Regions from separate parts of the Streptomyces sp. KL116D genome, predicted to be linked through region 2. Evidence: riboswitches for the same ligand, from Rfam matches in the RefSeq annotation. Region 2 holds a riboswitch; each other region holds the start of a gene.

The links. Region 2 has a riboswitch for cobalamin ahead of RBJ77_RS15940 (ABC transporter substrate-binding protein). Riboswitches for the same ligand answer to the same signal wherever they lie in the genome.
Region 1: it holds a riboswitch for cobalamin, as region 2 does, so the genes downstream of both, RBJ77_RS24180 (cobalamin biosynthesis protein) here and RBJ77_RS15940 (ABC transporter substrate-binding protein) in region 2, are expected to answer to the same signal.
Region 3: it holds a riboswitch for cobalamin, as region 2 does, so the genes downstream of both, RBJ77_RS32730 ((2Fe-2S) ferredoxin domain-containing protein) here and RBJ77_RS15940 (ABC transporter substrate-binding protein) in region 2, are expected to answer to the same signal.
Region 4: it holds a riboswitch for cobalamin, as region 2 does, so the genes downstream of both, metE (5-methyltetrahydropteroyltriglutamate--homocysteine S-methyltransferase) here and RBJ77_RS15940 (ABC transporter substrate-binding protein) in region 2, are expected to answer to the same signal.

What each region holds. Positions count from the first base shown of each region.
Region 1 is NZ_JASERH010000060.1:3,220-10,574, reverse strand. Features, by position in the region: gene RBJ77_RS24190 (putative cobaltochelatase) at 1-20, opposite strand, end outside; gene RBJ77_RS24185 (cobyric acid synthase) at 112-1,632, opposite strand; gene RBJ77_RS24180 (cobalamin biosynthesis protein) at 1,629-2,585, opposite strand; cobalamin riboswitch at 2,623-2,770, opposite strand; gene RBJ77_RS24175 (hypothetical protein) at 3,280-3,501, opposite strand; gene RBJ77_RS24170 (anion permease) at 3,518-4,801, opposite strand; gene RBJ77_RS24165 (lysozyme) at 5,018-5,761, opposite strand; gene RBJ77_RS24160 (class II aldolase/adducin family protein) at 5,941-6,597, shown strand; gene RBJ77_RS24155 (alpha/beta hydrolase) at 6,698-7,355, shown strand, end outside.
Region 2 is NZ_JASERH010000040.1:11,036-18,390, reverse strand. Features, by position in the region: gene RBJ77_RS15960 (L-threonylcarbamoyladenylate synthase) at 1-528, shown strand, start outside; gene RBJ77_RS15955 (hypothetical protein) at 582-1,169, shown strand; gene RBJ77_RS15950 (ABC transporter ATP-binding protein) at 1,166-1,963, opposite strand; gene RBJ77_RS15945 (FecCD family ABC transporter permease) at 1,960-2,976, opposite strand; gene RBJ77_RS15940 (ABC transporter substrate-binding protein) at 2,973-4,046, opposite strand; cobalamin riboswitch at 4,084-4,285, opposite strand; gene RBJ77_RS15935 (hypothetical protein) at 4,333-6,477, opposite strand; gene RBJ77_RS15930 (arginine deiminase) at 6,498-7,355, opposite strand, start outside.
Region 3 is NZ_JASERH010000084.1:141,342-148,696, forward strand. Features, by position in the region: gene RBJ77_RS32690 (MarR family winged helix-turn-helix transcriptional regulator) at 1-201, opposite strand, end outside; gene RBJ77_RS32695 (TetR/AcrR family transcriptional regulator C-terminal domain-containing protein) at 266-871, opposite strand; gene RBJ77_RS32700 (beta-ketoacyl synthase) at 939-2,171, shown strand; gene RBJ77_RS32705 (class I SAM-dependent methyltransferase) at 2,280-2,975, shown strand; gene RBJ77_RS32710 (glutamate synthase-related protein) at 3,131-3,511, opposite strand; gene RBJ77_RS32715 (glutamate synthase-related protein) at 3,619-3,876, opposite strand; partial or broken gene RBJ77_RS32720 (glutamate synthase-related protein) at 3,806-4,099, opposite strand; gene RBJ77_RS32725 (hypothetical protein) at 4,111-4,434, opposite strand; cobalamin riboswitch at 4,782-4,904, shown strand; partial or broken gene RBJ77_RS32730 ((2Fe-2S) ferredoxin domain-containing protein) at 4,962-5,404, shown strand; gene RBJ77_RS32735 (hypothetical protein) at 5,757-5,969, shown strand; gene RBJ77_RS32740 ((2Fe-2S)-binding protein) at 5,936-6,031, shown strand; gene nrdR (transcriptional regulator NrdR) at 6,268-6,756, opposite strand; partial or broken gene RBJ77_RS32750 (VOC family protein) at 7,028-7,355, opposite strand, start outside.
Region 4 is NZ_JASERH010000084.1:149,045-156,399, reverse strand. Features, by position in the region: partial or broken gene RBJ77_RS32790 (metallophosphoesterase) at 309-1,502, shown strand; gene RBJ77_RS32785 (hypothetical protein) at 1,947-2,126, shown strand; gene RBJ77_RS32780 (hypothetical protein) at 2,120-2,614, shown strand; gene RBJ77_RS32775 (hypothetical protein) at 2,551-3,081, shown strand; partial or broken gene RBJ77_RS32770 (pyridoxamine 5'-phosphate oxidase family protein) at 3,078-3,414, shown strand; gene RBJ77_RS32765 (hypothetical protein) at 3,642-3,833, opposite strand; gene RBJ77_RS32760 (NUDIX domain-containing protein) at 4,310-4,558, opposite strand; cobalamin riboswitch at 4,684-4,905, shown strand; partial or broken gene metE (5-methyltetrahydropteroyltriglutamate--homocysteine S-methyltransferase) at 5,015-7,355, shown strand, end outside.

The DNA.
Region 1 (7,355 bases), on a different contig from region 2:
AACGGGTACGGCGTGGTCATCGACCCTCCAGATGGTCTTCGGCGCGTCCCGTGCGGGGCGCGGGGCTGTGCCGGTCGGCGGCCGTGCCGCGGGACGCGGGCATCGACGCGCTCACGTCGGGGCCCCCGGCGGCACGAACGGCAGCCCGGCGGGCGCCCCGCCCTCGATCAGCCGCCACAGCGCGTCGGTGTCGGCGTACCGCTCCACCAGATCGCCGAGCCGGTCCAGCTGCTCCTCGCGCAGCGCCTCGAACGACGTGTCGGGCGCGGGCACGAACCGTCTCCCCGCGTCCCGGGCGACCTCGCGCAGGAACGCCCGCCGGAACCCGTCCGATTCGAGAGACCCGTGCCAGTGCGTGCCCCACACGGCGCCGACCCGGCACCCGTCGAGGAAGGGGTCCCCGCCCAGCACCTCGGCGACCCCGTGGTGGATCTCGTAGCCCTCGACGTGCTCGCCGAGCGCCGAACCCACCGGCCGCTCCAGCGTCTTCCCGGCGGCGAACCGCACCCGTACGGGCAGCAGCCCGAGCCCGTCCACGACCCCGGCCCGCGACTCCACCTCGTCCTCGATGCGCTCGCCGAGCAGCTGGAAGCCGCCGCAGATCCCGAGCACCGGCCGCCCCTCGGCGGCCCGCCGCACCAGCGCGTCGGCAAGCCCGCGCTCCCGCAGCCACTCCAGCGCCCTGACGGTCCCGCGGGTCCCCGGCACCACGGCCAGGTCCGCGTCGACGAGCTCCTCGGCCCGGTCCACGAACCGCACCACGACACCCGGCTCGGCGGCCAGCGCGTCGACATCGGTGAAGTTCGACATCAGCGGCACCGCGCACACGGCGACCCGCAGCACGTCCTCGCCGACCGGCGGCGCCACCACGGACTCCCGCACCGTGCCCCGCAGGGACACCCGCAGGCCGTCCTCCTCGTCGATGCCCAGCCCGTGCTGGAACGGCAGCACTCCGTAAGTCGGCCGCCCGGTCAGGGACTCGAGCATGTCGAGGCCCGGCTCCAGCAGGGTCACGTCGCCCCGGAACTTGTTCACGAGGTACCCGGCGATCAGCTCCTGGTCCTCCGGCGCGAGCAGCGCCGTCGTCCCGAAGAACGATGCGAAGACGCCGCCCCGGTCGATGTCGCCGACGACGAGCACCGGCAGCCGCGCGGCCCGCGCGATGCCCATGTTCACGATGTCGGTGCGGCGCAGATTGATCTCGGCGGGAGAGCCCGCCCCTTCACAGATCACGGCATCATGACTGCCCCGCAACTCCTCCAGGCACCCCACGACGGTGTCCAGCAGCGCCGCCTGCCGCCCGCCGTGATAGCCCCGCGCGCTCAACTCGCCCACGGGCTTCCCCATGAGCACGACCTGACTGCTCCGGTCGCTGCCCGGCTTGAGCAGCACCGGGTTCATCAGCGCGCTCGGCTCGGCCCGGGCGGCCTGCGCCTGCATGGCCTGGGCGCGGCCGATCTCCGCGCCCTCCCGCGTCACGAACGAATTGAGGGACATGTTCTGCCCCTTGAACGGCGCGACCTTCACGCCCTGGCGCACCAGCCACCGGCAGATCCCGGCGGTCACGACGCTCTTCCCCGCGTCGGAGGTGGTGCCCGCGACGAGCAGCCCGCCGCCCTTGCGCCCGGTCATCGAAGCCTCCACAGCAACCGCCCGCCCACACAGACTCCCCACGCCGCAAGACCGATCCGCCGCGACAACCGCGCGGCCCGTTCCACATCACGCACCTCGACCGCGCGCCCCGGCGCGTTCAGGACGGGCCGGTGCTCGACCCTGCCCCCGTACGACAACGTCCCGCCGAGCCGCACCCCGAGCGCCCCCGCGAACGAGGCCTCGACGACCCCGGCGTTCGGGCTCGGATGCCGGTGCGCGTCGGCCCGCCAGGCCCGTACGGCGGCGCGCGGACGCCCCCCGGCCAGCACGGCGAGCGCCCCGGTCAGCCGGGCTCCCGGCCATCCGGCGACGTCGTCGAGCCGGGCCGAGGCCCAGCCGAACCTGCGGTACCGCGCGGACTTGTGCCCGACCATCGCGTCGAGCGTGTTCACGGCGCGGAAGGCGAGCAGCCCCGGCACTCCGCCCACGGCCCCCCACACCAGCGCGCCCACGACGGCGTCGGAGGTGTTCTCGGCGACGGACTCGACGACGCCCCGGGCGATCCCGTCGGCGTCGAGACCGGCCGGGTCCCGGCCGCACAGGCGCGGCAGCAACTCCCTGGCCAGTGCCACGTCGCCGGCCTCCAGCGCGGACCCGACCGCCCGGGCCTCCCGGCCCAGCGAGGTCCCGCCGACCACGGCCCAGGTCGCGGCGGCCGTCAGCGCGACGGAGGCGGCGGGGGAGCGGCGTACGGCGTGCGCGGCGGCCAGACCGACGGCGGTGGCCCCGCCCGCACACACGGCGGTGTGCAGGGCGCCCCAGCCCCGGTGGTCCCGCCACAGCAGCCGCTCGACGGCGCCCGCGGCCCGGCCGAAACCGGCGACGGGGTGCCCGCGGCGCGGATCGCCGAGCAGCAGATCGGCAAGGAGTCCTGCGGCGGCCCCGCACGCATACACGCGCTCGGCCCGCCCGGCGCCGCGAAGGGCGAACATGGCGGTGGTTGTCCTCACTCAGGGTGTCCACGCCCTGGTTCGACGAGACCGACAGCGTGAGTTCCTGGCTCGCCCCCTCACGAAGGGGACTGACAGTGGCGGGACCGCGCCGGATTCGCACCGGCTTCCTCAACTGCTGCCGTATATGGCGGGGGAAGTCCACCACGCTCCGAGAAGGTGCGTCAACTTGCTGTTGACCTGGGGTGGGTGAGTGTGGGGAGGTCCACAACGGGATGCGTGGCCGCGCCACAGGGCCGGGTTTCCTCTAGGTGTCGAAAACCGGGCGTCCCTAGGCTGGAACCGGCAGACGGAGAGCGGTCCGCGGTCCGCCCGCTCGGTGCGGCCGTCGTCGTCCGACACGTGCATGACCACGACGCCGTACGAGGCCCCGTCCACCGGTGCGCCGGGCTCGCCGCCGGTGCCCGTGGGTTCGGGTGCGGCCGGGCCGCCGGGGCCGCCGGAGTCCGTCACTCCCGTGCCAGGCGCATCACCAGCACCATCGGTGCGGTCGAGTCCGTGAGCGGCGGCCGCGAAGTACCGCCATTCCCACCCGTCGCCTGTGGCCGGCATGCGTGCCCGTTCCGGCGGCGACTCGAACGCGAAAGCGGGGTGCGGGACGCCGTACGTCCCGCACCCCGCTCGGGTGCTGTCCCGGCCGGTTCGCGTTCGACAAGTGAAGGCGGACCGGCTCCGATCACGCGACGATCAAATAGATCCCGTACGCCACAGCCGCCGCACACAGCGCGAAGCAGAGGTACGCACCGGACGTGACGGCCGCGGCCGACCCGCCCCGCTCCGCCGCGGCCTCCTTCTTGGAGAGGCCGACGATGCCGAGGGTGAACAGGCCCACCAGGGCCACGGTGACCACGAGGCTGACTCCGAACACGGAGCCGAGAGCTGCCCAGTCGATCTTCATAGCTGGTCCTGCTTCCTTACAGCGTGGCGCCGGCGGGGCGCGCGGGGTCGGCCGGGGCCGGGGCGGGGATGGTCGCCTTGACCTCCGCCGCGACCGCGGACTCCTCGGTGGTGAGGGTGCCGGCCGGCGGCGGGGTGACGGCGGCGATGGCCGTGGTCACGACGCCCGCGGGCTCCTCGGCGGCGGCCGGGGTGCCGACCTCGTCGTCGGTGACGTTCCGGTGGTCGATGGAGTTGCGGCGCGAGAGCTTCCAGATGACCGCGGAACCGGCGACCAGGAGCGCGGCCGTCAGGCCGATGCCCCACGGGCCCTGCTTGGTGAGGAACTCGGCGCCCGCACCGACCAGACCGGCGGCCGGCAGGGTCAGGCCCCACGCGACGAACATCCGGTTGGCGGTGGACCAGCGGACCACGCCGCCCTTGCGGCCGAGACCCGAACCCATCACGGCGCCGGAGCACGACTGCGTGGTGGAGAGCGAGAAGCCCAGGTGCGACGAGGCGAGGATGACGGTCGCGGCGCTGGTCTGCGCGGCGAACCCCTGCTGCGGCTGCAGGTCGGTCAGGCCCTTGCCCATGGTGCGGATGATGCGCCAGCCGCCCAGGTACGTGCCGAGCGCGATGGCGATGCCGGCCGAGACGATGACCCACAGCGGCGGGTCGGCGTCGGGCGCGATGACCCCGCCGGTGATCAGGGCGAGCGTGATGATGCCCATCGTCTTCTGCGCGTCGTTCGTGCCGTGCGCGAGCGAGACGAGGCCGGCCGAGGCGATCTGCCCGGCGCGGTAGCCCTTGGCGGTGGCCTTCTGGTCGGTCTTCTTGCTGATGCGGTAGGTCAGGCGCGTGGCGAGCATCGCGGCGAGGCCGGCGACGATCGGTGCGGCGACCGCGGGGAGCAGCACCTTGGTGACGACGGTGCCGCCGTTCACCGAGGACCAGCCCATCGACATGACGGCGGCGCCGATGAGGCCGCCGAACAGGGCGTGCGAGGAGCTGGACGGCAGGCCGACCAGCCAGGTCAGCAGGTTCCAGAGGATGGCGCCGACGAGCGCCGCGAATATGACCTCTGTCTTGAGGCCGTCCTCGTTGATGATGCCGCCGGAGATGGTCTTCGCGACCTCCACGGAGAGGAACGCGCCGACGAGGTTGAGCACGGCGGACATGGCCACCGCCGTCTTCGGCTTGAGAGCGCCTGTCGAGATGGTCGTCGCCATCGCGTTGGCGGTGTCGTGGAAACCGTTGGTGAAATCAAAAACCAGCGCGGTGACGATCACGATCGCAAGGAGCAGCGTGATGTGTTCCATTTACCCAGGCTTCGGTTGGACGTCAGTGGCACGGTGAACGTAGGCAAGCTGGGTGAACGGAAGATGAACTGGGTCGGGCGGCACGGTGACCCGATCCGGAGGCCCCCCGCTCCGCTTGACACGTGGCGGTGGCACGCATTCCGGATCGCCCCCGGCCCGACCCTCCGAAAGCCCCGGAATCTCGGGCTCCGGGACTCTCGGCAAGGCCCTTCGGACCTATCCCCGGGCGAACCTCTTGAGCTGGGTCATCGACCCGTTGAAGAGATTCTGATCACCCGGCAGGCGACCGCTGTTGCCGTACTGCCAGAACGTCCAGTACGACCACCCCTTGGGCAGTGACCCCGCGCTCTCGTCGTAGCGGGCGAGCCACAGGGCGTGGTTGGTGGCGAAGGCGCCGCTGTTGCCGGTGCACCGCTTCCACCAGTGGTAGTTGGTGTAGATCACCGGGCGCCGCCCGGTCCTGCGCTTCACCTCGTTGCTGAAGGACGAGATCCACCGGACCATCTTCGACCTGCTCAGGCCGTAGCACTTCTTCGCGCTGTACGGGTTGTACTCGATGTCGAGCGCGGGCGGCAGCGTCCAGCCGTCCCGTCGCCAGCCACCGCCGTTGCGCACGAAGTACGAGGCCTGCGTCGCGCCGGACGACTTGTTCGGCAGGGCGAAGTGGTAGGCGCCGCGGATGATCCCGGCGTTGCGGGCGCCGTTGTACTGCTGCGTGAAGTAGGGATTGCGGTAGGTCGTGGACTCGGTCGCCTTCACGTAGACGAACCGGGCCCCCTTGTTCCTCGCCTTCTGCCAGTTGACCTTCTTCTGGTGCGACGAGACGTCGTGCCCCCTCGGCTTCCCCGCCGCCTGGGCCGGCAGCTCCGCGAGCGCGGTTCCCCCCAGGGTCAGAGCGGCGACGGAGGTCGCGACGGCGATGCGGGCGCGACGGCGGGACGGTTTGTGATCACGAGCCATATTTCCCCCCGGATGGCGACGTGCATGACAAATCTCCCAGAGATTACCGGATGATCCCGTCTTGCCCGTCGAAGCCAAGCCAATCGTCCTCAGAAGGGGATCTATGCCCATATGAGGGCTTCCGGATCCCCGGGATCCGCACCGGCCCGCCGCGCTCGCGGGCTGGCAGGATGCCCGCCATGACGGAACTCGAGCAGGCGTGGGAAGAACTGGTCGCGACGGCCCGCAGGACTGTGACCGACGGACTGGTCGTCGGCACCTCCGGCAACGTCTCGGTGCGCGTGGGCGACGGCATCGTCCTGGTGACCCCGAGCGGCGTCCCGTACGACCGGCTCGGCCCGCGCGACGTCGTCGCCGTCGACCTCGACGGCGAGCGGCACGCGGGCACCCTCGAACCCACCAGCGAGCTGCCGCTGCACCTCGCCGTGTACCGGCACACCGACGCCCGCGCCGTCGTGCACACCCACGCCGTGCACGCCACCGCCGTGTCCACGCTCGTCCCCGAGCTCCCGCCCGTCCACTACATGGCGGCGGCCCTCGGCGGTCCCGTCCGCGTCGCCCCCTACGCCACGTACGGCACCGAGGAGTTGGCCGAGAACATGCTCATGGCGCTGGCCGAGCGCACCGGGTGTCTGCTGCAGAACCACGGAACCGTCACATACGGGGGCAGTCTCTCCCAGGCCTACGACCGCACCGCGCAGCTCGAGTGGATGTGCCGGCTGTGGCTCACCGCCCACTCCGTGCCCGGGCTGACCCCGTCGCTCCTCACCGACGAGCAGCTGCGGGCGGCGGGGGAGCGGCTCAGCGGATACGGGCAGCGGCCGCCATCCCCGTGACGCACGGAAATCCCGCCCCACCCGCCCCGGCGGCCCACCGCCGTCACCCCTGCCCACCGCCCCGCTGGCCGCGGCGCGCCCGTCCGTCGACACTGGACGGGTGCGCACCGCCAAAGCGACGGCCGCTGCCGTCACCGCCGTCCTCGGGGCCTCGGCCGCCGCGATCGCCGCCGGCCGACTGGCCAGCGACGCCGCGCTCAAGGCGCCCGCCGGCCGCCCGCTGCCCACCGAACCCCGGCTCACGGTCCACGCCACCGCGGCCGGCCAGATCACCCTCACCCGTGACCTGGCCTCCCGGCGCGCGGGCACCTACGGGCTCGCGGGCGACGGCTTCCACGCGGTCATCGGCCCGGTCGTCGAGTCGGCGCCGCACGAGGCCGACGCCGTCGTCCGCAGACTGGAGCGGGTCACCCACGGCGTCCTGGAACCCGGCGCCCGTGCCTGGCTCACGCCCCAGGTCCACATCGGCGACCCCAAGTCCGCGCTCGGCCTCGACCACGCCGACGTCGACGTGCCCGGCGAGCTCGGCGCACTGCCCGCCTGGTTCGTGCCCGGCGTCCGGGACACCTGGGTCATCACCGTGCACGGCCTCGGCACCACCCGCGAACACCCCATGAACCTCATGGAGTTCCTGCACCGCCACCAGTTCCCGGTGCTCGACCTCGCCTACCGCGGCGACCTCGGCGCGCCCCGCTCCCCGGACGGCCTGAACCACCTCGGCGAGACGGAGTGGCGCGACCTGGACGCGGCGATCCGCT
Region 2 (7,355 bases):
TATCCCACCGACTCGTGCTACGCGCTGGGCTGCCGGCTCGGCAACCGCGACGGCGTCGACCGGATCCGCGCGATCCGGCACCTCGACGACCGGCACCACTTCACGCTGGTGTGCCAGGACTTCGCGCAGCTCGGCAAGTTCGTGCACATCGACAACGACGTGTTCCGCGCCATCAAGGCGGCCACGCCCGGCAGCTACACGTTCATCCTGCCCGCGACCCGGGAGGTGCCGCGGCAGCTCCAGCACCCGAAGAAGAAGACCGTCGGCGTGCGCATCCCGGACCACGTCGTCACCCAGGCGCTCCTCGCCGAACTCGGCGAGCCGCTGCTGTCCAGCACCCTGCTGCTGCCCGGCGAGGACGAACCGCTCACCCAGGGCTGGGAGATCAAGGAGCGCCTCGACCACGCCGTCGACGCCGTCCTCGACTCCGGGGACTGCGGCACCGTGCCCACCACCGTCGTCGACTTCTCCGGCGGAGAGGCCGAGATCGTACGGCGCGGCGCGGGGGACCCCGACCGGTTCGAGTGACATGAGCGCCGCGCCTCCCCGGGCGGCGCGGCCGGCGCCCCCAGGATGCGCCCATGCACTCCCTCCCCTCCCGCTCCATTCCGCTTCCCCTGCCCCGGCGGCTGTCGCGCCGCGTTCTCCTTCCGCTGGTCGCGGCCGCAGGCCTGCTCGCCGGGGCGGCCGCCCCGGCGCTCGCGGACGAGCCGTGCGGCTCCGTCGTCGTCGCGCCGCTCGAGTCGACCGGCCCCACCGCCGAGCCCTGCACGAGCAAGGACGCCGTGGTCTGCCGGATCCGCGAGATGAACTGGCCCGAGAAGGTCGTCGCCCGGGACATCCGGCAGGACTACCACGGGCTCCTGGAGGACATGCGGCGCACGCAGGCCGAGATGCGGGACGCCGGCGCCTCCGACGAGGACGTCGCCCGCCGCATGGTCGACATGCGCAACGACGCCAAGGAGATCACCCGCGCCGGGATGAGCCCGGAGGAGGTCGCCGTCCTGGAGGCCCGCAACACCGCCAAGTACGGCAACCCGCTCGGCCCGACCGCCGACCAGCTGTACGCCAAGTACGGATCGTGGCAGCAGGTCATCGACGCGTCGACCCGCACCAGCGCCGCCGTCGACCACGAACTGGGCCTGGAGTACCGGCCCTGCCCCGTCTAGGAGCCGGCCGCGGGGTCCCCGGGGCCGGCGACGACGCCGAGGAAGCGGATGTGCGGGGGCTCGCCGGGGCCCGGACGGACGACCCGGGCCCGTACCCCGTACACCTGCGCGATGAGGCCCTCCGTGAGGACGTCGGCCGGTTCGCCCGCGGCGACGACCCGGCCGCCGTCGAGGACGACGACGCCGTCGCAGTAGGCGGCGGCCAGGTTCAGGTCGTGCAGGGCCACGACGCTGGTGAGGTCGAGGCCGCGGATCAGGTCGAGGAGCTCCAGCTGGTGCTGGATGTCCAGGTGGTTCGTCGGCTCGTCGAGCAGCAGCTCGCGCGGCTCCTGCGCCAGGGCGCGGGCGATCTGCACGCGCTGGCGCTCCCCGCCCGACAGGGTGTGCCACAGCCGGTGGCCCCGGTCGGCCAGGCCGCTGCGGTCCAGGGCGGCGCGGACCGCTGCCTCGTCGGCCGCCGACGCGGGCGCCCACGCGCGACGGTGCGGTACGCGTCCCAGGCGCACGACGTCGGCGACGGTCAACTCGACCTGGGTATCCGCCTGTTGCTGCACCATGGCGATCCGCCGGGCCGCCGTCCTGCGCGGCACCGACGACAGCGGGTCGCCGTCCAGGGTGACCACACCGCTCGACGGCGCGAGCACCCCGGCGAGGAGCCGCAGCAGGGTGGACTTGCCCGAGCCGTTCGGGCCGAGCAGCCCCGTCACGGAGCCGGGCCGCGGGGTGAGGTCCACGCCGTCCAGGACGAGCGGACCGCCCGGCGTCCAGGACAGCGCCTTGCCCTCCAGGCTCATCGGACGCTCCTGCCGCGGTAGAGGACCAGCACGAACGCGGGCACCCCGATCAGTGACGTCACCACTCCCACCGGCACCTCCTGCGGTTCGAGGACCGTACGCGCCAACGTGTCCACCCACACCAGGAACACCGCCCCGGCCACCGCGGTGACCGGCAGCAGCCGGGTGTGTCCGGGGCCGACGAGGGCGCGCGCCGCGTGCGGCAGGACCAGGCCCACGAAGCCGATCGCGCCCGCCGCGCTGACCAGCGCCGCGGTCAGCAGCGCGGTCACGCACAGCAGGACGAGCCGGGTCCTGGCGACGTGCACGCCGAGCGCGGCCGCCGCCTCGGGACCGAACGCGAACGCGTCCAGGGTCCTGCCGTACCCGAGGCACACGGCGAGCGCGACGACCAGCACGGACAGGCACAGCCACACCTCGGTCCAGCCGACCCCGCCGAGCGAGCCGAGCAGCCAGAACAGCACGCCGCGCGTGGTCTCCGCATCCGCCGCGGTCAGCACGACGAACGAGGTCAGCGAGGAGAACAGCTGCATCGCGGCGACCCCGCAGAGCACCACCCGGTCCGTGGTGCCGCCCAGCGTGTGGCTGAGCAGCAGCACCATCGCGAACGAGACGAGCGCGCCGAGGAACGCGCCGCCGGACACCGAGAGCGCCCCGCCGCCGAGCCCCAGCACCACGACGAGCACGGCCCCGGTCGACGCCCCCGACGACACGCCCAGCACGAACGGGTCCGCGAGCGGATTGCGCAGCAGCGCCTGGAGCACCGTGCCGCACACCGCGAGGCCCGCCCCGCACACCGCGGCCAGCAGCGTGCGCGGCAGCCGCAGGTTCCAGACGATGCCGTCCCGGATCGGCGACAGGTCCGAGACGCCCCAGCCGGCGTGGGCGGCCACCGTCGACCAGACGTCACCGACCCGGATCTGCGCCGGGCCCACGGTGATCGCGACGGCGACCGACGCGCACAGCGCGAGCAGGCCGGCCGCCCAGGAGAGGCCGGGGCGCAGCGCGGTCACCCGGCCTGCTTCCCGGCGCCGACGAGGCCGAACTCGCGCAGGGCGGCGGCCACTTGCTCGATGCCGTCGACGGTACGGATGGTCGGGTTCATCGCCTGCCCGCTGAGCAGCACGTACCGCTTCTTGCGGACGGCCGTCATGTTCTTGGTGACCGGGTCGGACTCCAGGAACTCGATCTTCTGCGCGGCGGACTCCGCCGACTGCGAGCGGCGCGTCAGATCGCCGATGACGAGCACGTCCGGGTCGCGGTCCGCGACGGTCTCCCAGTTGACCTGCGGCCACTCCTCGCGCGTGTCGTCGAAGACGTTCCGCGCGCCGAGCTCCTTCGTGACGATGCCCGGCGCGCCGCAACAGCCCGCCATGTAGGGCGAGTCGGAGTTCGCGAACCAGTGCAGCAGGGTCACGTCCTCGGCGTCGATGCCCGACGTCGCCTCGCTGACCCGGGCCTTGAGCCGGCCGATGAGCTTCTCGCCGCGCTCCTCGACGTCGAAGACGCGCGCCAGGTCGCGGATCTCGCCGTAGACCGTGTCGAGGCTGAGCGCGGTCGTGCGCTTCCCGTCGCCGTCGCCGCTGTTGTCCTTGCCCACGCAGTCGGTGGGGGAGAGGTAGGTGGGGACGCCGAGCTTCTCGAACTCCTCCCGGGGCGCCACCCCGCCCTTGCCGAGCGTGTACGTGAACGAGGCGGCGGCGAAGTCCGGTTCGGTGTCCAGGACCTTCTCGAAGGACGGATAGCGGTCGGCCAGCCGGGGCACCTTCGCGTTCGCCTTCGCCAGGTTCTTCAGGACCGGATCGGTCCAGGTCGCGGTGCCCACCATCCGGTCGGCGAGACCGAGCGAGAGCATGATCTCGGCGGAGCCCTGGTCGAGGGCGACGGCGCGGCGCGGGGTGCGCTCGACCCGGACCTTCGTGCCGCAGTTGTCCAGGGTGACGGCCGCCCGCGCTCCGTCGTCGGTGGTGGCGGTTGTGGAGCCGCCGCATCCGGTGAGCAGCAGCGCACCCGCCAACAGCGGTGCGGCACGGCGGACTTGACGTGCGAACGGCACGGGAGTTCCTCTGCGTCCAGGGCTCATACGCGGAGCCGGCCTACGGTCCGCCCCCGGCCGCTGATCGGTTCCGGAGGCCGCCAGCAGGTCTTCGGACTCGGGATCGTCCGGACGGAGCGCCTTCCCAGGCCGGTCTCCCGGCCCAGTGGCAGTTGCCCCGCCCGTCACCCTCACCGCTGCGCGTCAGTTCCGGACTTCCACCGGATTCCCTGACCCGTGTACGTACAAGTACGCACAAAGGTACGACTGGCGTTCGGAAGCTATCACAGGAGGTGCACGGCCCGGCCGGCCGGGGCGAACGGGGCGGCCGGCGTCAGCGTTCCGCGTTGAGCGCCGCCACGGCGCCCTGCGCGTCGCCGATCGTGGTGTAGTCGACGGCGACGAAGGTGACCGGGCGGCCGCGTTCCCGCTCGCAGCGGTGCGCCCGGTCGAGCAGGAAGCGGCGCGCGTTGACCGTGCCCGCGTCGAGGCGGCTGCCGCCGTCGATGGTGATGAAGTGGTTGAGCAGGAAGAGCCGGCGGTCGTCGCCGCCGCGGTACGGGGCGCAGGTCATCGCGTCGGGGGAGCGGAAGGCGAACGGGGTCTCCATGCCGTAGCGGTAGAAGTTGCGGTACCAGTCCGCGGGCCCGTCGGCCTGTTCGGCGAAGACGACGAGGCGCCGGCCGCTGTCCGTCATCTCGCCGAGCGTCGGCCACGGCTTCGCGGGGTCCGGGTCGGGCGTGTGGATCAGATCGGTCAACCCGGCCTCGGTGAAGGCCTGTTCCGTGTCCTGTCCGCTGATCGCGTCCTGGATGATCAGCGTGACGACCTCCGTCGGATGCTCCCGCATCCAGTCGCCGATCTCCCGCAGCGTCGGCACCAGCGCGATCGCCCCTGCCCTGCACACCGAGTGGCACAGCCACAGCCCGTCGCGCGGCGGATTGAACCGGTTGACCGCGTCGGCGATGAACTCCCGCTGCGCGGACGTGAAGTCGGAGTCGGCGAGCCGCGCGGTGATCTCGTCGGGCCGCTCCCACCGGTAGGTGTCGATCTGCAGGGCCCGCACCCCGTCGTCCAGCTGCGCGGTGATCCCGGGGTCCTGGAGCGGCCCGATGAACCGGTCGACCGTCGTCGACATCGCGTTGTGCGACGTCAGGTACGCCACCTCGTCGTACGGGCGGTCGCAGAGCGCCGCGCTGCCCTGGCACACGCGTGGCGCCGCGGGGCTGGTCACGAGCGGCACGGCGACCATGCCCGCCACGGCGACGGCGGCGGCCCCCGCGCCGACCCCGACGATCCGCCGCGAAGGCAGGGCCCGCGGCCGCCGTACCCACAGATACCGGCCGACCCCGGTCAGCACGACTCCCGCGACCACCGGGACGGCCGCCGCGAGCAGCGCGGTGCCGGTGATGTGGCCGACGGCGCCGTGCTGCACGTCGTCGACGAGCCGGGCCAGGCTCGTCGGCCACTGGGCGGGCGGGTCGACGACGCGCCCGCCGGTGACGACCCGGATCACGGCCACGGCGACGGCGGCGAGCACCCCGCCCACGAGGAGCGGCTGTCCCAGCCGCGTCAGCCGCCGGTCGGGCCGCGAGGGGCCGAGGAACCACAGGGCCGTGAGCGAGACCAGGAGCAGGACGGCCGCCAGCGACTCCACCAGGCCGACCCCGACGGCCGTGTAGGGCCGCAGGCGGTGCAGCGCGGCGAGCTCGTTGCCGGACGCCGCCAGGGTCTCGGTGAGATCCCAGGTGCCGCCGCCCACGACGTCCTGGAGCTGCCGCGCCGCGTCCCGGGTGCGGTCCGAGACGACGGCGGGTGCCACGGCCGCGAGCACCGTGGCGATGTCCCCGTCGGCCAGCGCCGTCTCGATCTCGGGCCGCAGCGCCGCACGCTCCTCGGCGGGCAGGACGCGCAGCACCGCGTCGGCAGCCCACTCGGCCTGCTCCGGGGTCAGCGGCAGCGACGGCAGACCGTCCGGGACCCGCCCCTTTGACACCTCTTGCAGCGCCGTCGACAGATCGGCGGTGAACCGGTCGAAGTCGGGCTCGGCGCGGTCCTGGAGCCCGGCCACGAGATCACCGAAGTAGGTGTGGGCCAGGTCGTTGAGGTTGGCGAGGACCGGGCGTACGTCGACGGCCAGGACGAGCGAGGCGCGGTCGCCGTTGAGGTAGCCGACGACCGCCTGGATCTGCTGCCGGGTGAGCGCGCGGACGGTGTCCGGCGGCAGCACCAGCTTGATGTTCGAGGTGACCTTGGCCTCGGGCACGGACAGTCGGGCGAGGAGGTCACGGGTGACCGGGGCGGCCTCGGGGTCGACCAGGACCTCGTTGTAGAGCCGGTCGTACGCGTCCTGCTCGTCGAGGACCGACTCGTGGAAGGCGGGGGAGAGCACGGTGGCGCGGACCGTGGCCGTCGTGACGACGGTCAGCGTCGAGAGCGCGGCCACCACGAAGGCCACCACCCACCACAGCCGGCGCACCCCGCACCGCCCGGCGCCGGTCAGAAGTCGACCGGGTCGCGGACGATGGGGCAGGTCATGCAGTGACCGCCGCCGCGCCCGCGGCCCAGCTCGGCGCCGACGATGGTGATGACCTCGACCCCGGCCTTGCGCAGCAGCGTGTTGGTCTGGGTGTTGCGGTCGTAGGTGAAGACGACGCCCGGCTCCAGGGCCACGGCGTTGTTGCCGCTGTCCCACTGCTGGCGCTCGGACGCGTAGACGTCACCGCCGGTCTCGATGACCTGCAACCGCGGCAGCCCGAGGGACTTGGCCACCACGTCGACGAACGCCGCCGAGCCCTCGTCGACGATGTCCAGGCCGGGTGCCCTGTCGCTGGGGCGCAGCGAGAACGTGTGCACCGAATCCATGATCCTCGGGTAGAGCGTGACGATGTCCCGGTCGGCGAAGGTGAACACCGTGTCGAGGTGCATCGCGGAGCGCAGCTTGGGCATCCCGGCGACGATGACGTGCTCGGCCGCGCCCTTCTCGAACAGGGCGGCCGCGACCTGTGTGACGGCCTGCCGCGAGGTCCGCTCGCTCATACCCATGAGGACGACACCGTTCCCGACGGGCATGATGTCGCCGCCCTCGAACGTGGCCTGACCCCAGTCGCGTTCGGGATCGCCCCACCACACGGTCGACCCGACGAAGTCCGGGTGGAACCGGTAGACCGCTTTCATCAGCAGCGTCTCGTCGTGGCGCGCGGGCCAGTACAGCGGATTGAGGGTGAGCCCCCCGTACAGCCAGCAGGTGGTGTCCCGTGTGTAGAGGGTGTTCGGGAGCGGGGGCATCAAGTACTCGCGTACGCCTGTTGATTCACGCGCGAGCGACACGTACGGGGAGCGATGGTCGTCGGGCAG
Region 3 (7,355 bases), on a different contig from region 2:
GGTCTGCGCGGTGCGGACCGCCACCGCGTGGGCGGAGGCTTCGGGGAGTTCGGCGACCGCGAGCAGCACCACGTACTGCGACATGGACAGGCCGAACGGGGTGAGCGCGGCGTCGATCTCGCGGTGCTTGCGCTGGTGCACCTGCCGCAGCAGGACACCCGCCCGCCAGGCGTCACCGACGCCCACATCACTGTCATGCATGAAGGAAGCCTAACGAGCGGATCGTGCCGGTCGAACGGGCCCCGCGCGGTGCCCGCGGGCGCCGCTACGCGTCGTGGACGGTCAGCGCTCCGGCGAGGTCGAGTTCGGCGTTGCTGCCGTGGGCTCCGGCGCGGACGAGCAGGACGGCGCCGAGCGCGGTGCTCCAGAAGGTTCTCGCCTCCACGTTGAGCGGGCGACGCGTGCTCCAGCCGCGCGTGTCGACGAGCTGGCTCACGAACCGTTCGGACTGCCGGAAGAGCAGTTGGAGGTGCTGGTCGATCACGGGGGCCAGTTCGGGCTTGGCGATCCCGGTGGCGAGGGCTCGCGCGACGGACGGGAGCGAGGGCAGTGCCAGCACGGCGCGGGCGATGTTGCGCCGGAACGTGGCGGCGTCCGGGGCCTGGCGGCCGATGCGCTCGATCCGCCGGGTGTCGTGCAGCAGGCACAGGAAGGCGCCGTGCACGAGCAGGGAGTCCTTGGAGCCGAAGTAGTAGGTGACCTGGTTGGGGAAGACCCCCGCCGCCTTCGCGATCTCCGCGACGCTCACCTCGCCGCCGGGCCGCTCCGTGCACAGCTGGGCCGTGACCTCGATCAGCCGGCGCCGCGTCGCGCGCCCTCGGTCCAGTGCCGGGGTCGGGGTCGCCCGGGCGTCGGTTCGCTTCTTCTCCACCCGCGGATTGTATGTGATACAAAAAAGATGCACTCGTTTGTATCGCATACAAGAAAGGCTGGAGCACATGCACAGGACGGACGTCGTCGTGACCGGACTCGGCGCGATCACACCGCTCGGTGGGGACGTGGCTTCCACCTGGGACGCTCTGCTGGCCGGCCGGTCCGGCATCCGCGGGGGAGCCCTGCGCGACCAGGAGGGCACGGGCGTTCCCGACACCGTCGCGGGAACGATGGCCGTCGACCCCGCCGAGTCGCTGCCACCGGTGCGGGCCAGGCGGCTCGACCGGTCGCAGCAGGCGGCCATGGTCGCGGCGGCCGAGGCATGGGCCGATGCCGGCGCCCCTGACGTGGACCCGGACCGGCTCGCCTCGGTGATCGGCACGGGCATCGGTGGCGTACGGACGCTGCTGGAGCAGGACGACGTACTGGAGGCGTCCGGGACCCGGCGCGTCTCTCCCCGCACCATCCCGATGCTCATGCCCAACGCGGCTGCGGCACTGATCAGCATCGAGTACGGGGCACGGGCCGGCGCCTACACGCCCGTCTCGGCGTGCTCGTCCGGTGCCGAGGCGATCGCGCTGGGGGCCAGGCTCATCCGGGCCGGTGAGGCGGACGTGGTCGTCGTCGGCGGAACCGAGGCCGCCATCACCCCGCTCACCGTCGCCGGATTCACGCAGGCACAGGCACTGTCGCGCGACACCCTCGAACCCGCGTCGGCGTCACGGCCGTTCGCCGCCGACCGCAGCGGCTTCGTCCTCAGCGAGGGCGCCGCCGTCCTGGTGCTCGAGAACGCCGAGCACGCCAGGGCCCGGCACGCCCGCGTCCACGCGGTGCTCGCCGGCGCGGGCATCGCCGCCGACGCGCACCACATCACCGCCCCCGCACCCGACGGCACCGGCCAGGTCTCCGCCATGCGCAAGGCACTCGCCCAGGCAGGTCTCGCACCCGAGCGGATCGGCCACATCAACGCCCATGCCACCGGAACCCCGGTGGGCGACGCCGCCGAGGCCCGGGCGATCGGAGAAGTCTTCGGCAGCCGGGCCACCGCGACCGCACCCAAGGCGGCGCTCGGCCACCTCTTCGGCGCCGCCGGCGCGATCGAGGCGCTCATCGCCGTCCTCAGCGTGGAACACGGAGTCGTCCCGCCGACCCGCAACCTCGAGAAGTCCGGCGTCGACGAGGACATCGACCTCGATGTCGTGACGGAGCGACGGGACATCCCCCAGGATGCCGTGCTCAGCAACTCCTTCGGCTTCGGCGGACAGAACGTCTCCCTGGTCGTCACGACCGCACGGTGACACACGGAGACATAGAGACATAGAGACGCAGAGACACTGAGACCACTGCCCTCCGCGCGATCACGGAGCGACCGGCCGGCGCGGCACGGCTCCTGCGAGAATCCGTCCATGGCAGCCGATACCGCGTATCACGGGGAGATGGGCCGGCAGTTCGCACTCCAGGCCACGCACAGCGCCTACAACGCGTACACCGATCGCCCGGCCATGCTCGAACTCGCCGGTGAGGTGAACGGCCTGCGCGTACTGGATCTCGGCTGCGGGGCCGGGCACTACGCCGCCGACCTGCTGCGGAAGGGAGCGCGGCAGGTGGTCGGCGTCGAGGGCAGCGAGACCCTGCTGCGGGCCGCACGGGAACGGCTCGGCGACAGAGCCGTCCTGCACCAGCACGACCTGGAGGAGCCCCTGTCGTTCCTGGCGGACCAGTCGTTCGACCTCGCCGTGATGGCCCTCGTCTACCACCACATCGACGCACGGGCCCAACTGCTCGCGGAAGTACGACGCGTGCTGCGGCCGGGTGGCACGCTGCTGGTCTCCACCACCCACCCCACCGGCGACTGGACCTACTTCGGCGGTTCCTACTTCGCCGGTGAGCGGGTGGAGCTTCCCTTCGGCGACGGATACGCCCTCAGCTACTGGCGCATGACGCTGGAACAGTTCCTGGGAGAGCTGCTCGGGGCCGGATTCGTGCTGGAAGAGCTGAGGGAACCGCGCGCCACGCCGGAGGCCCGGCAGGTCGACGTCCGCCGGCACGACAAGACCCACCAGCAGCCGCACTTCCTGGCCGTCAGGCTCCGGCGTCCGTGACGCGGTCCGCGAGCTCAGCCGGCGGTCGGCTTCCGGTCGGCGGCCGGCGGTGGTGAGCAGCGCGGTGATCTCCTGGGCGAGGTCCGTGCCGAGTTCGCCCCAGCCGTCCTTGTAGCCGTAGACGCTCGCCAGGCTGCGGGCGTCGTAGTCGCCGTTCATGATGTCGATGTCGGCGGGGGTGATGAGCGACGGATGGGCGACGCCGAGCAGCGCCCGAGATCTTCAGCAACTCCCGGCGCAGAGTGCGCAGGTAGACGAAAGCGGCCCGCTGGGCTTCGACGGCGCGTCGACGCCGCGCACCAGCCACGGGCCTGGGTGGCGATACCGGTCGGGCACTTGTCCGTGTGGCACTTCTGGGCCTGGATGCAGCCGATGGACAGCATGGCCTCGCGGGCCACGTTGATCATCATGTCGACGCCCAGGGCGAAGGCCACCGCGGCGTTCTCCGGCAGACCGAGCTTGCCGGACCCGATGAAGGTGACGTCGTCCGTCAGGCCCCGCTCGGCGAACGCGGGGTAGACGCGGGAGAAGCCCATCCCGGAACGGCACCGACACGGAGTCGGCGAAGATCAGCGGAGCCGCCCGGTGCCGCCCTCGCCGCCGTCGATGGTCACGAAGTCGACGCCGCGGTCACCCCGCGCCATCAGCGTGGCCAGCTCCTCCCAGAAGCCCATGTCGCCCACGGCGCTCTTGATCGGCCGGCAGTCCGGTCTCGGTGGCGAGCAGTTCCACGAAGTCGAGCATCGAGTCGACGTCGTGGAAGGCGCTGTGCCGGGAGAGGCGCAGTCCTTGCCCACCGGGATGCCGCGGATGCGGGCGATCTCGGGGTCACCTTCGCACCCGGCAGCATCCCGCCGAGCCCCGGCTTGGCGCCCTGGGACAGCTTGATCTCCAGTGCCATCTCGCGGGGCGCCCGCGACCACGGCCTTGAGCTTGTCGAGGTTGAAGGTGCCGTCGTCGTTGCGGCAGCCGAAGTACGACGTGCCGATCTGCAGGACGAGGTCACCGCCGCTGCGGTGGTACTCGGAGAGGCCGCCCTCGCCGGTGTTGTGCATCGTGCCGGCCAGCGCCGCGCCCTTGTTGAGCGCCGTGATGGCGGGTCCCGACAGCGAACCGAAGCTCATCGCCGATATGTTCACGACGCTGGCCGGCCGGAACGCCTTGGCCCGCCCGCGCGGCCCGCCAGTACCTTGGCCGAGGGCAGCGGCGCCTGCGCGGTCGTGCAGATCGGGCAGTGCCCGGCGAACGTGCGCTGCTTGATGTAGGCGTGGCCCTGCACGTGCTCGACGTCGTTGTCGGTGCCGAACCCGAAGTAGTTGTTCTCACTCTTCGCCGACGCGTAGATCCAGCTGCGCTGGTCGCTGGCTGAACAGGCGCGTTCCTCGTCGTTGGAGGTCACGACGTACTGCCGCAGCTCAGGGCCGATCGCCTCCAGCAGGTACCGGGCGTGCCCGAGCACGGGAAGTTCCTGAGGAGCGCGTGCTTCTTCTGGACGAGGTCGCGGGCCGCCACCAGGGCCAATCCGCCGCGGCGGCCGCACGCAGATGCTCCGAGCACGCATGAACGTTCCCTTTCCTCGACTGCTGGATCCCCGACGCAACCGCCGTAGCGGCGGCGGACGTCATGGACGCCCGACGACGGATCCGACCGGCATGGGCCGGTGCCCGACGACGCGACGCCCCACGAGCCTAGAGGTCCGGAGCGACGGCGGACGGCTCAGCCCTGTGCGTCAGCGCCGCGCAGCGCGGGCAGTTCTGGACTCGGGAGCGTGAGAGGATGGCCGACGATTTAAAGGCGATGGCGGACAGAGGAAGCCGGTGCGATTCCGGCGCGGTACCGCCACTGTGATCGGTGAGCCGATCCCGAAAGGCCACTGCCCGTACGGGTGGGAAGGCCGGGACCGGCGGTGACCCGAGAGCCAGGAGACTCACGCTGTCGCCTCCTCGACGGGTACCGGGGCGGATCTCCCGGTGAGAGGAGTGGGGCATGACAGGAACACCGACCGGAGTCGCGACGCCGGCCGAGGGCGCGCGGGAAGCGGCTCCGAGCCGGGTGGTGGTGTGCCGACCGTTGCTGCGGCACGGTGAAGGTGGCCGGTGACCACGCGGCGCAGACGGCACGGTTGCGGTCCGCGGTTCCCGTGCGCGTCTCGGAATGTCTGGACGTGTGCGAGCAGGCGAACGTCATCGTGGTGCAACCGTCGGCCGAGGGACGCGCCGGCGGAGCGCGTCCGGTGTGGCTCTGGGCTCGTCAACGACCCGGAGGCGACGGAGGACATCGTCACGTGGGTGCGGGAGGGCGGGCCCGGCGTCGCGCCGATGCCCGAGATCCTCGACCTGTACGTCGTCACGCCTCCCGGCGCCGGACGACACGGTGAGCGGTTCCGGTATGGAGGAGCGGGCGAGGGCGGCCTCCGCCTCTGTGGGTGACGCGCTGCGCGACGTGGCCGGACTGGGCGGATTCTTCGACCTGCCCAGCACGGCCGGCGCGGCCGGTCCGCGAAGGGCCACGCGTCGTTCGCGGACGGATTCGCCGAGCGCGCACGCGAGGTGAACCGCAGGTTCGGGACGAGCGAGGCACGCGTCGGAGTGTCGATGGTGCACCTGGGGCCGCGGCCCGGCTGTGGTCACCACTCCTGGCGTGCACCGTCCTGCACGGGATCGTGCCCGACCTGAGGAACCTGGAATGGGTCGACGACACCTCGGCCGTCCGGTTGCAGGGGCCTCCCGAAGGCCGCCCGGCAGGCGAACCGCTGACGTGGCGGTCGGGGTGTACGAGCAAGTGGCCCATCCCTTGGCGGAGTTGGAGGGCACGTTCGAGGTGAAGGTCGCGCGGCGGCTCCTGGACGGGAACGTCGCCTCCGCGCTCGTAGGGTCCGCCGCCGTGCTCGCTGCGAGTCCGCCCGACGCGCGCTCGGCGGTGCTCCGTCTGACCCGCGACCGCTGGGCACGGGACGCCTCGTGGGTACGGGCAGCGTCACCGGCCCGGATCTGACGTTCCGGCGGCGCAGCTGCTGCCTGCTCTACCGTGCCTCGAACGGCGGCAAATGCGAGTGACTGCTGCCTGTGAGCGCGGTGACGCGACGAGGCGGACCGCAAGGAGCACCGACACGATCACGAGCTCAACTGCCTGAACCTGCCCGCAATGCACGGACTGACCGACCGCCGGGAAGACGGCAGTCAGGGAGCAGCCGCGGGCAGTCAGGGAATGGCGTGCGATGCGCGTTCGTCGCGTTCCATGGAATGCGACCGCTGGAATGCCGCGACGCGGACACCACTCAACGGGGCGGGGATCAGCCGCACTTGGTGCGCAGCTCCGCGATGGCGTTCTCGAAATCGGTGAGGGATTCAAAGGCGCGGTATACGGAGGCGAACCGCATGTAAGCCACCGGATCAAGTTCGCTCAGCGGCTCGAGAACGGCCAATCCCACCTCGTGAGTGGACAGTTGCGCGCTCCCGGTGGCCCGCACGTTCTCCTCGACCTGCTGACCGAGACGGTCGAGCATGTCCTCGGTGATGGGACGGCCTTGGCACGCCTTGCGGACGCTGCTGACAATCTTGGTGCGACTGAAAGGCTCGGTCACTCCACTGCGCTTCACCACGAGCAGGGAGTAGGTCTCCAAAGTGGTGAAGCGCCGCTGGCACGTGGGGCACTGCCGCCGTCGGCGGATCGACGTCCCGTCGTCGGTCGCCCGGCTGTCGATGACGCGACTGTCGGGGAGCCTGCAGAAGGGCAGTACACCGTTCGTTTCCTCTCGGGATGCATGAAACGGCCGGGGCATCTTCCGCTGTCCGGCCGATCGCGCGACGACATCGATCATATCCGAACTGACCTGGGCTTATTCATCAGATCTACAAATCGGACGGCCCCTTCGGCGCGGAGTGCCGGAGAAGTGCCGACGGGTGCCGAGCGGGTGCCGACGGGTGTCGAAGCGGGGCCGAGAATCGGAGGGCCGAGCCGATTGCCTCTTCAGCCGAATTCCTCCCGGGTGGGCAATTGCGCGCCGCTCCAAGCCACTGGCAACGGCCCTCCTTCGCTGCCCGGCAGCCCCGTCAGAGAGGGCGAACGCGAGTCTTGAGCAGGCAGAACGCATTGCCCTCGGGGTCGGCGAGGACGTGCGCCAGACTCGTCGCCGGTCTGCCCGACGTCGGCGGGGCGGGCCCCGAGCTTCAGGAGGCGTTCGAGTTCGGCGTCCTGGTCGCGATCGGTGGCGTTGACGTCGATGTGCAGCCGGGGCTTGGTCTCGTCCGTCGGCTCCTCGGGGCTGAGGATGATGGTCGGCGCTGCGGGCCGCCGAACCCTTCGCGCGGCCCGATCTCGAGGCTGCCGTCCTCCTCGCGGCCGAGTACGACGAAGTCAAGGACCTCGCACCAGAACCGG
Region 4 (7,355 bases), on a different contig from region 2:
ACCCGATGGTCTTAGATCCGCAGAACACGAAGCGCGTCCACCTGGGAACGAAGGCGGCGGTCCGCAGGAGCGCGCGCACGCGCGTGGGCTACGTGCGCAATGCGAAGCGGATGGCGGCCCTGTCCTTCGCGGCGGGCGCGCTGGCGACGGTGGGAGGCTGGTCCTCGCCGCCTGACCCTCCCCTGCTCCTGGCAGAACCACCGACCGCGCAGGCGGTGCGGGCCGCTGGACGCCCGGGGCCGCCGAACGGCTTCTGGGCCGACCGGATAAAGTGCGCGCGACGGCAGCGGTTACTCATGGAGGAAAGCGTGACCGACACCAGCGAGACCCGGCCCGCCGACAGTGCAGGACAGGCGAGCGAACAGAGCACCCTCGCGCCGCCTGATGCGCTTCATCTCATCGCGCCCGTCCTGCTGTGGGCCGTGCCCTGCTGGGTCTGCTGTACGCGGGCCAGCACTGGCCCCTCCCGTCACGCTGGGCGGCACCGCGCTGTTCGTCGCCGGACTGATCACGATGCCGCTCGCGATGGTGCGCAGGGCACGGCCGACGGCAGCAGGACCGGGCGGCGATCGTCGGTGACACCCTGCTGGGTTCGAGCTGGATCGTGTTCACCTGGTCCGTGTTGCTCGGCATCCGCTGCGCCTGGCCCTGAGCGTGGCCGGTCGTCGGCGACGGCAGAGCGGGCGCGGATCGTCACCTGGGCGGTCCTCGGCGTAGCCGTCGTCCTGCTGGCCTGGGGAACCTTCGAGGCCCGCCGGGTACCGCGGGTGCGCCGCCTCGACGTGCAACTCCCGTCTGGGCGCCGGATTGGACGGCACCCGGGTCGTCCTGATCACCGACACCCACTACGGGCCGCTCGACCGCGCCCGCTGGTCGAGCGGGTCTGCGAGACGGTCAACAGCCTGGAGGCCGACCTCGTCTGCCACACCGGCGACATCGCCGACGGCACGGCCGAACGCCGCCGCGCCCAGAGCGACCGCTGGGTACGGTGCAGGCCGCCCACGCCCGGGTCTACGTCACCGGGAACCACGAGTACTACAGCGAGGCCCAGGGCTGGGTCGACCTGATGGGCGAGCTGGGCTGGAACCGCTGCGCAGCCGCCACCTGCCGCTCGAACGCGGCGGCGGCACCCTCGTGGTCGCCGTGCGTGGACGACGTCACCGCCGAGTCCTCCGGGCTGGCCGGCCACCGCGCCCACCTCGCCGGAGCCCTGGACGGCGCCGACCCCGACCTGCCCGTGCTGCTCCTGGCCCACTCAGCCCAAGTTCGTCGACCGGGCGGCGGCCGGCGGTGTCGACCTCCAGCTCTCGGGCCACACCCACGGCGGCCAGATCTGGCCCTTCCACCACCTGGTCGGCCTCGAGTCAGCCCGCCCTCGCGGGCCTCAGCCGCCACGGCACGCGCACCCTCCTCTACACCAGCCGCGGCACCGGCTTCTGGGACCGCCGTTCCGCGTCTTCGCACCCAGCGAGATCACCCTGCTCGTCCTGCGCTCACCCCAGGGAACCCCTCGTCTGCGTAGCGCGCGTGGTGCGCAGTGCGTAGAGGCGGGCGGGCGGACTGCTCCTGTGAGTGGCCGGGATCTCCAGGTCGCCCATAAATGATCCGACTTGCGCGGCCAAATGATCTAGTCTGCAAGGGACTTGACGATCAGCAGGCCGGACGATGGCGTTCCCTTCACCTGTTCGCTGTGCGCCCCTGGGGTCCGGCCACGGAAGGAGCGCAGTGCCTCCCGTACGCCCGAATCGCCGTTCCCTCATCGCCGGTGGTCTCGCAGTGGCCGCGGCGGCCGCCGTCCCGCTGTCGGCGTCCACGCCGGCCGTGGCAGCCGGTCTCACGCCCCTCCGGCTGGCCGGGCCGACCGGCCGCTCGCCGGTGGCGCCGCAGAGCTGCACCTCGCCGACCCCTCGCGGACCGACCCCTGGTCGGGACAGCCGCGGGAGGTGATGGCGACCGTGACGTACCCGGCCGCAGACGTGCGGGGCCGCACCATGATGCCCTGGCTGCCGTCCGGCGCCGAGCGGGCCCTGAAGGCCCGCTTCGGGGGCGCCGTGGACGGCTACGCGCTCCCGACGACCCACAGCGCGGTCGGCGCCCCGGCTCGCCCCGGGCGCCGTCGGTGCTGATCCATTCGCCGGGATACAACGCGGACCGCACGTTCAACACGCTGGTCATCGAGGAACTGGCCTCCTGGGGCTACGTCGTGGTCGCCGTCGACCATCCCTACGACTCGGGTGAGGTCGAGTTCCCGGACGGCCGTGTGGTCGTCAACCGTCCCGACGACGCGAGCGACAAGGCCCGCACGGCCGCCGTCGCGGTGCGGGCCGCTGACCTGCGGTTCGTCCTCGACCAACTGACCGTACTGGAGCGGGGCGGCAACCCCGACGCAGAGCGACGCCCCCTCCTCCCGCGGACTGCACCGGGCGCTGGACCTCACGCGCGTCGGCGCGTTCGGCCACTCCCGGGGCGGCGCGGCGTCCGCGTCGGTGATGTTCCTGGACGAGCGGGTGCGCGCCGGCATCGATCTGGACGGCGCTGCTGTACGGGCCGGTGGTCGAGCACGGCCTCGACCGGCCGTTCCTGCTCATGGACACGGTCGTCCACGACGGACTGAACCAGCAGGACGGGTCCTGGCCCCCGTTCTGGGCGCACCTGAGCGACTGGCGCCGCTGCCTTCGCCTCGCGGACGCCGACCACAACTGTTTCACCGACATCGTGGCGCTCGCCCCGCAGGTCCCCGAGCCGGTCCGCGACACGCTGCAGATCGGCGCGATCCCCGCCGACCGGGCGGTGGCCGGCGTGCGGGCGACCGTGCGGGCCTTCTTCGATCTGCACCTGCGCGGCCGCCCGGACACCGGGCACGTGCTGTGGGGCGCGTCGTCGCGCCATCCGAGGTCGGCTACATCGCCGGGTAGCCGAGGCACGGGCGCCGGGCCAGGCCGAACCGGGCCGAACCTAAAGGCGGCGAGTTGGCGGGTTGTGCGCCGGCGATGGTGTTCAGCCCCCACCCTCCGGTCTCCACGTCGGGAGGCCACCCACCCGCCAGGAGCCATCGGCCCCACTCTAGGGCCAGAGGCATGACGACCTCCCTGGCCCGCAGCGCCTTCGACTCGCTCCTCCTCGACGCGGTGCCCGACCACGAGACGCTGCGCCAGACCTACGCGGCGCCCAGCGACGCGGCCGTACGGAAGCAGATGACCGAACTCACCGACCATACCCGGCAGTTGATCGCCTGCCTCGTCGCTGGCCCTGATCGCCGACACGGACGCCGAGGGCACCTGCGACGTCTCCCCGCGCGGCGGCCCCGCCGGGTTCGCCTCCGTCCTCGACGCACGGACGGTGGCGATACCGGACGCGACCGGCAACGAGCGTCTGGACACCCTGCAGAACGCCCCAAGTCGCTGCTGCGCCGGCCGGGGCTGACGATCGCCGACGTCGAGCGGGCGGAGGCGGAGTCGCTCAACTACCGGTACGAGTGAGCCCGACCGGTGGATGCCGGCCACCGACCGAGCAGACCGAGAAGGCCCCGCAGGCAGGAACCCAGGCCCCGTGGCGGGCGGGTCAGAGGACGTGGCCCGTCTCCACCGGGAAGTCCGGCGGCCACGGCTTGGACCAGTCGAACAGGAATTCCCGGTCGCCCATCAGCTCGTACTCCGCCTCGCGCCAGCTCGGGATGCCCCCGATGACGAAGCGCTGTCCCCGTCAGGCTCCAGCATCCACGTGTACTCGGCGTCGGCCGGATCCAGCCGGTGCCGCTCCTGCAGCACGGCGAACTCCCCGGAGGCGGCGCGCCGGATGTGGAGACCGTTGCCGTAGACGGGCTGAAGGAGCATCAGCTCCACGTAGCGATGTATATCTCGATGCGCGTGGTGGTCGGTCCGCCGTCGTCGCTTCGCTCTGCAGGAAGAGCTGCCGGTGGGACGGATCGAGACCGGACGATCCGGAACAGTCTCCCCGTGCGGATGAAGTCAGCCATGATCGAAACTCTCTGTCGCGCCTCGTGCCGCCGCTGCGCCTCTCGGTCGACGACCTCGTGCGCCGCTCCAGTCTGGCGGAGGTCGCGACGACTGTTGGCGTTGTTCGCTTCCACGCAGCACGCCCTCGGCCCGTGTCACCCGCCGGCACCCCCTCGGCCCGTGTCACCCGCCGCTGGACGTCCCGAGCACTCCTGGCGGCGCAGCAACGGCAGCAGGTGGTGCTCGACGGCCGGCGCCAACCGCAGGCCCGCGTCCCGGCCGTCGGTCCAGCGAAGGGCCGCCAGCTCGGCCGCGGGGACCGGGTCACCGATCAGCGTCGCGGGAGAACACGGTCAGCTGCATGGGCACGCCTTCCAGCGCTGCCGTCTCCTCCACCACCGCGAGATGTTCGAGCGTGTCCGCAGCTCTACACCCAGTTCTTCCCGCAACTCCCGTTCCAGGGTCTCTTCGGGCTGTTCTCCGGCCTCGGGCTTGCCACCCGGAATGTAGAAGACGTCCGGCGCTGCCTGCTTGCTCACGACGAGCAGCTTCCCGTCCTCGACCACGGCCGCCGCGACGACCTTCATGACTGCATGATCCATCCCTGCATTGTGCAGGCCCGATCAGCCTTCCGCGCACCCCGGCCTCCTGCGCCGCCACCCGTCGACGTGTCTCACTTCACCCTCCCGATTCCGGACGACCCAGCGATCCTCGACCGCGAACCCATAAGGTGGCTCCCGCAGCTGGTTCGCCCTGTCAGCCGGACAGGGCGTCGCAGAGAGGGAACCCGGTGGAATTCCGGGACTGCCGCAGCGGTGAGTGAGAACGACCGCCGTCATACGCACTGGGTCCCGGCAAGGGATCTGGGAAGCGACGGCCACTAGGAGTCCGTCCGGTCGGATGGACGTGCTCACGAGTCCGAAGACCTGCCACCTGCCCGTGGGCGTACGACGCGCGCACGGACATCCCGGTGACCTCGTGGGCGGGTCGGCGTACACATCAGGCGGACGACCGCGCCATCCGGCGCGAGAGCGCACCGCCGTCCGTGTCACTCCTTCGTGCGTACAGGTCCTCGGGACCCCAGGGATACGTCTCTCGAAGGAGATCTCCGTGACCACCAGGACGCAGCCGCGGCGGCACGGGCCACCGTGTACGGCTACCCGCGCCGGGCCAGAACCGCGAGCTCAAGAAGGCCGTCGAGGGCTACTGGAAGGGCCGCGTCACCTCCGACGCCCTCCGGGCCACCGCCGCCGGCCTGCGCCGCACCAACTGGCAGGAACTGGCCGCCGCCGGGATCACCGAAGTCCCCACCGGCGACTTCTCCCTCTACGACCACGTCCTCGACACGACCGTGATGGTCGGTGCGATCCCCGAACGCCACCGGGCCGCCGTGGACGCCGACGCCCTGGACGGCCTCTTCGCGATGGCCCGCGGCACGCGGACGTCGCGCCGCTGGAGATGACCAAGTGGTTCGACACCAGCTACCACTACCTGGTGCCCGAGTTGGGGCCCGGCACCGTCTTCACGGCCGACTCCACGAAGCAGGTCGCGGAACTCAAGGAGGCCCTGGCCCTCGGACTGGTCGCCCGGCCGGTCCTGGTCGGCGGTCACGTACCTCCTCCTCGCCAAGCCCGCCCCCGGTGTGGCCGCCGACTTCGACCCGCTGACCCTCCTGGACCGGCTGCTGCCCGTCTACGCCGAGGTCCTCGCCGACCTGCGCGCGGCGGGCGCCGAGTGGGTGCAACTCGACGAGCCCGCCCTGGTCCAGGACCGCACCCCCGCGGAACTCAACGCCGCCGCGCGCGCTCTACCGCTGATCTCGGTGCCCTCACCGACCGGCCCAAGCTCCTGGTCGCCAGCTACTTCGACCGCCTCGGCGACGCCCTGCCCGTCCTCGCCAGGCGTCCCCGGTCGACGGACTCGCCCTCGACTTCACCGAAGCGGCCGCCGCCAACCTCGACGCTCTCGCCGCCGTCGGCGGACTGCCCGGCTAAGCGCCTGGTCGCCGGGGTCGTCAGCGGCCGCAACATCTGGGTCAACGACCTGGAGCAGTCCTCGCCACGCTCGGCACCTGCTGGGCCTCGCCGACCGGGTCGACGTGGCCGCCTCTTCCTCGCTCCTGCACGTCCCCCTGGACGCGTCGCTGGAGCGCGACATCGATCCGCAGATCCTGCGCTGGCTGGCCTTCGCCCGGCAGAAGACCGCCGAGATCGCCACGCTCGCCAAGGGCCTCGCCCAGGGCACCGACGCGATCACCGCCGAACTCGCCGTCAACCGGGCCGCCCTGTCCTCCCGCGCCGCCTCCCCGATCACCCGCGACCCGGCCGTCCGGGCCCGCGCCGCTGGCCGTCACCGAGGCCGACACCCGGCGCGCCCAGGCCCACCCGCGGAGCGGGCCGCCGCCCAGCGCGCCCACCTCGATCTGCCGCTGCTGCCGACCACCACGATCGGTTCCTTCCCGCAGACCACCGAACTGCGCACCGCGCGCGCCGACCTGAGGTCCGGCCGCATCGACACCGCGGGCTACGAGGAACGCATCAGGACCGAGATCCGCGACGTCATCTCCTTCCAGGAGAAGACCGGCATCGACGTCCTCGTGCACGGCGAGCCCGAACGCAACGACATGGTGCAGTACTTCGCCGAGCGGCTCACCGGCTATCTCGCCCTGCAGGCCGGCTGGGTGCAGTCCTACGGCACCCGCTACGTCCGCCCGCCGGTCCTGGCCGGCGACATCTCCCGGCCCGAGCCGATGACGGTGCGCTGGACCGCGTACGCGCAGTCCCTGACGGGCCGCCCCGTCAGGGCATGCTCACCGGGCCGGTCACCATGCTCGCCTGGTCGTTCGTCCGTGACGACCAGCCCCTCGGCGACACCGCGCGCCAGGTCGCCCTCGCCCTGCGCGACGAGGTCAACGACCTGGAGGCGAACGGCACTTCGGTCATCCAGGTCGACGAGCCCGCGCTGCGCGAGACCCTCCCGCTGCGCGCCGCCGACCACGCCGACTACCTGGCCTGGGCCACCGAGGCGTTCCGGGTCACCACTGCCGGCGTGCGGCCGGAGACGCAGATCCACACGCGCATGTGCTACGCCGAGTTCGGCGACATCGTGCAGGCGATCGACGATCTCGACGCGGACGTGATCAGCCTGGAGGCGGCGCGCTCACACATGCAGGTCGCCCGCGAACTGGCCGAGCACGGCTACCCGCGCGAGGCCGGGCCCGGCGTCTACGACATCCACTCCCCGCGTCCCCAGCCGCGACGAGGCATCCGCCCTGCTGCGTACGGGACTTGAGGCCATCCCCGCCGAGCGGCTCTGGGTCAACCCGGACTGCGGTCTGAAGACCCGCGGCTGGCCCGAGACGCGCGCGTCCCTGGAGAACCTCGTCGCCGCCGCCCGCAC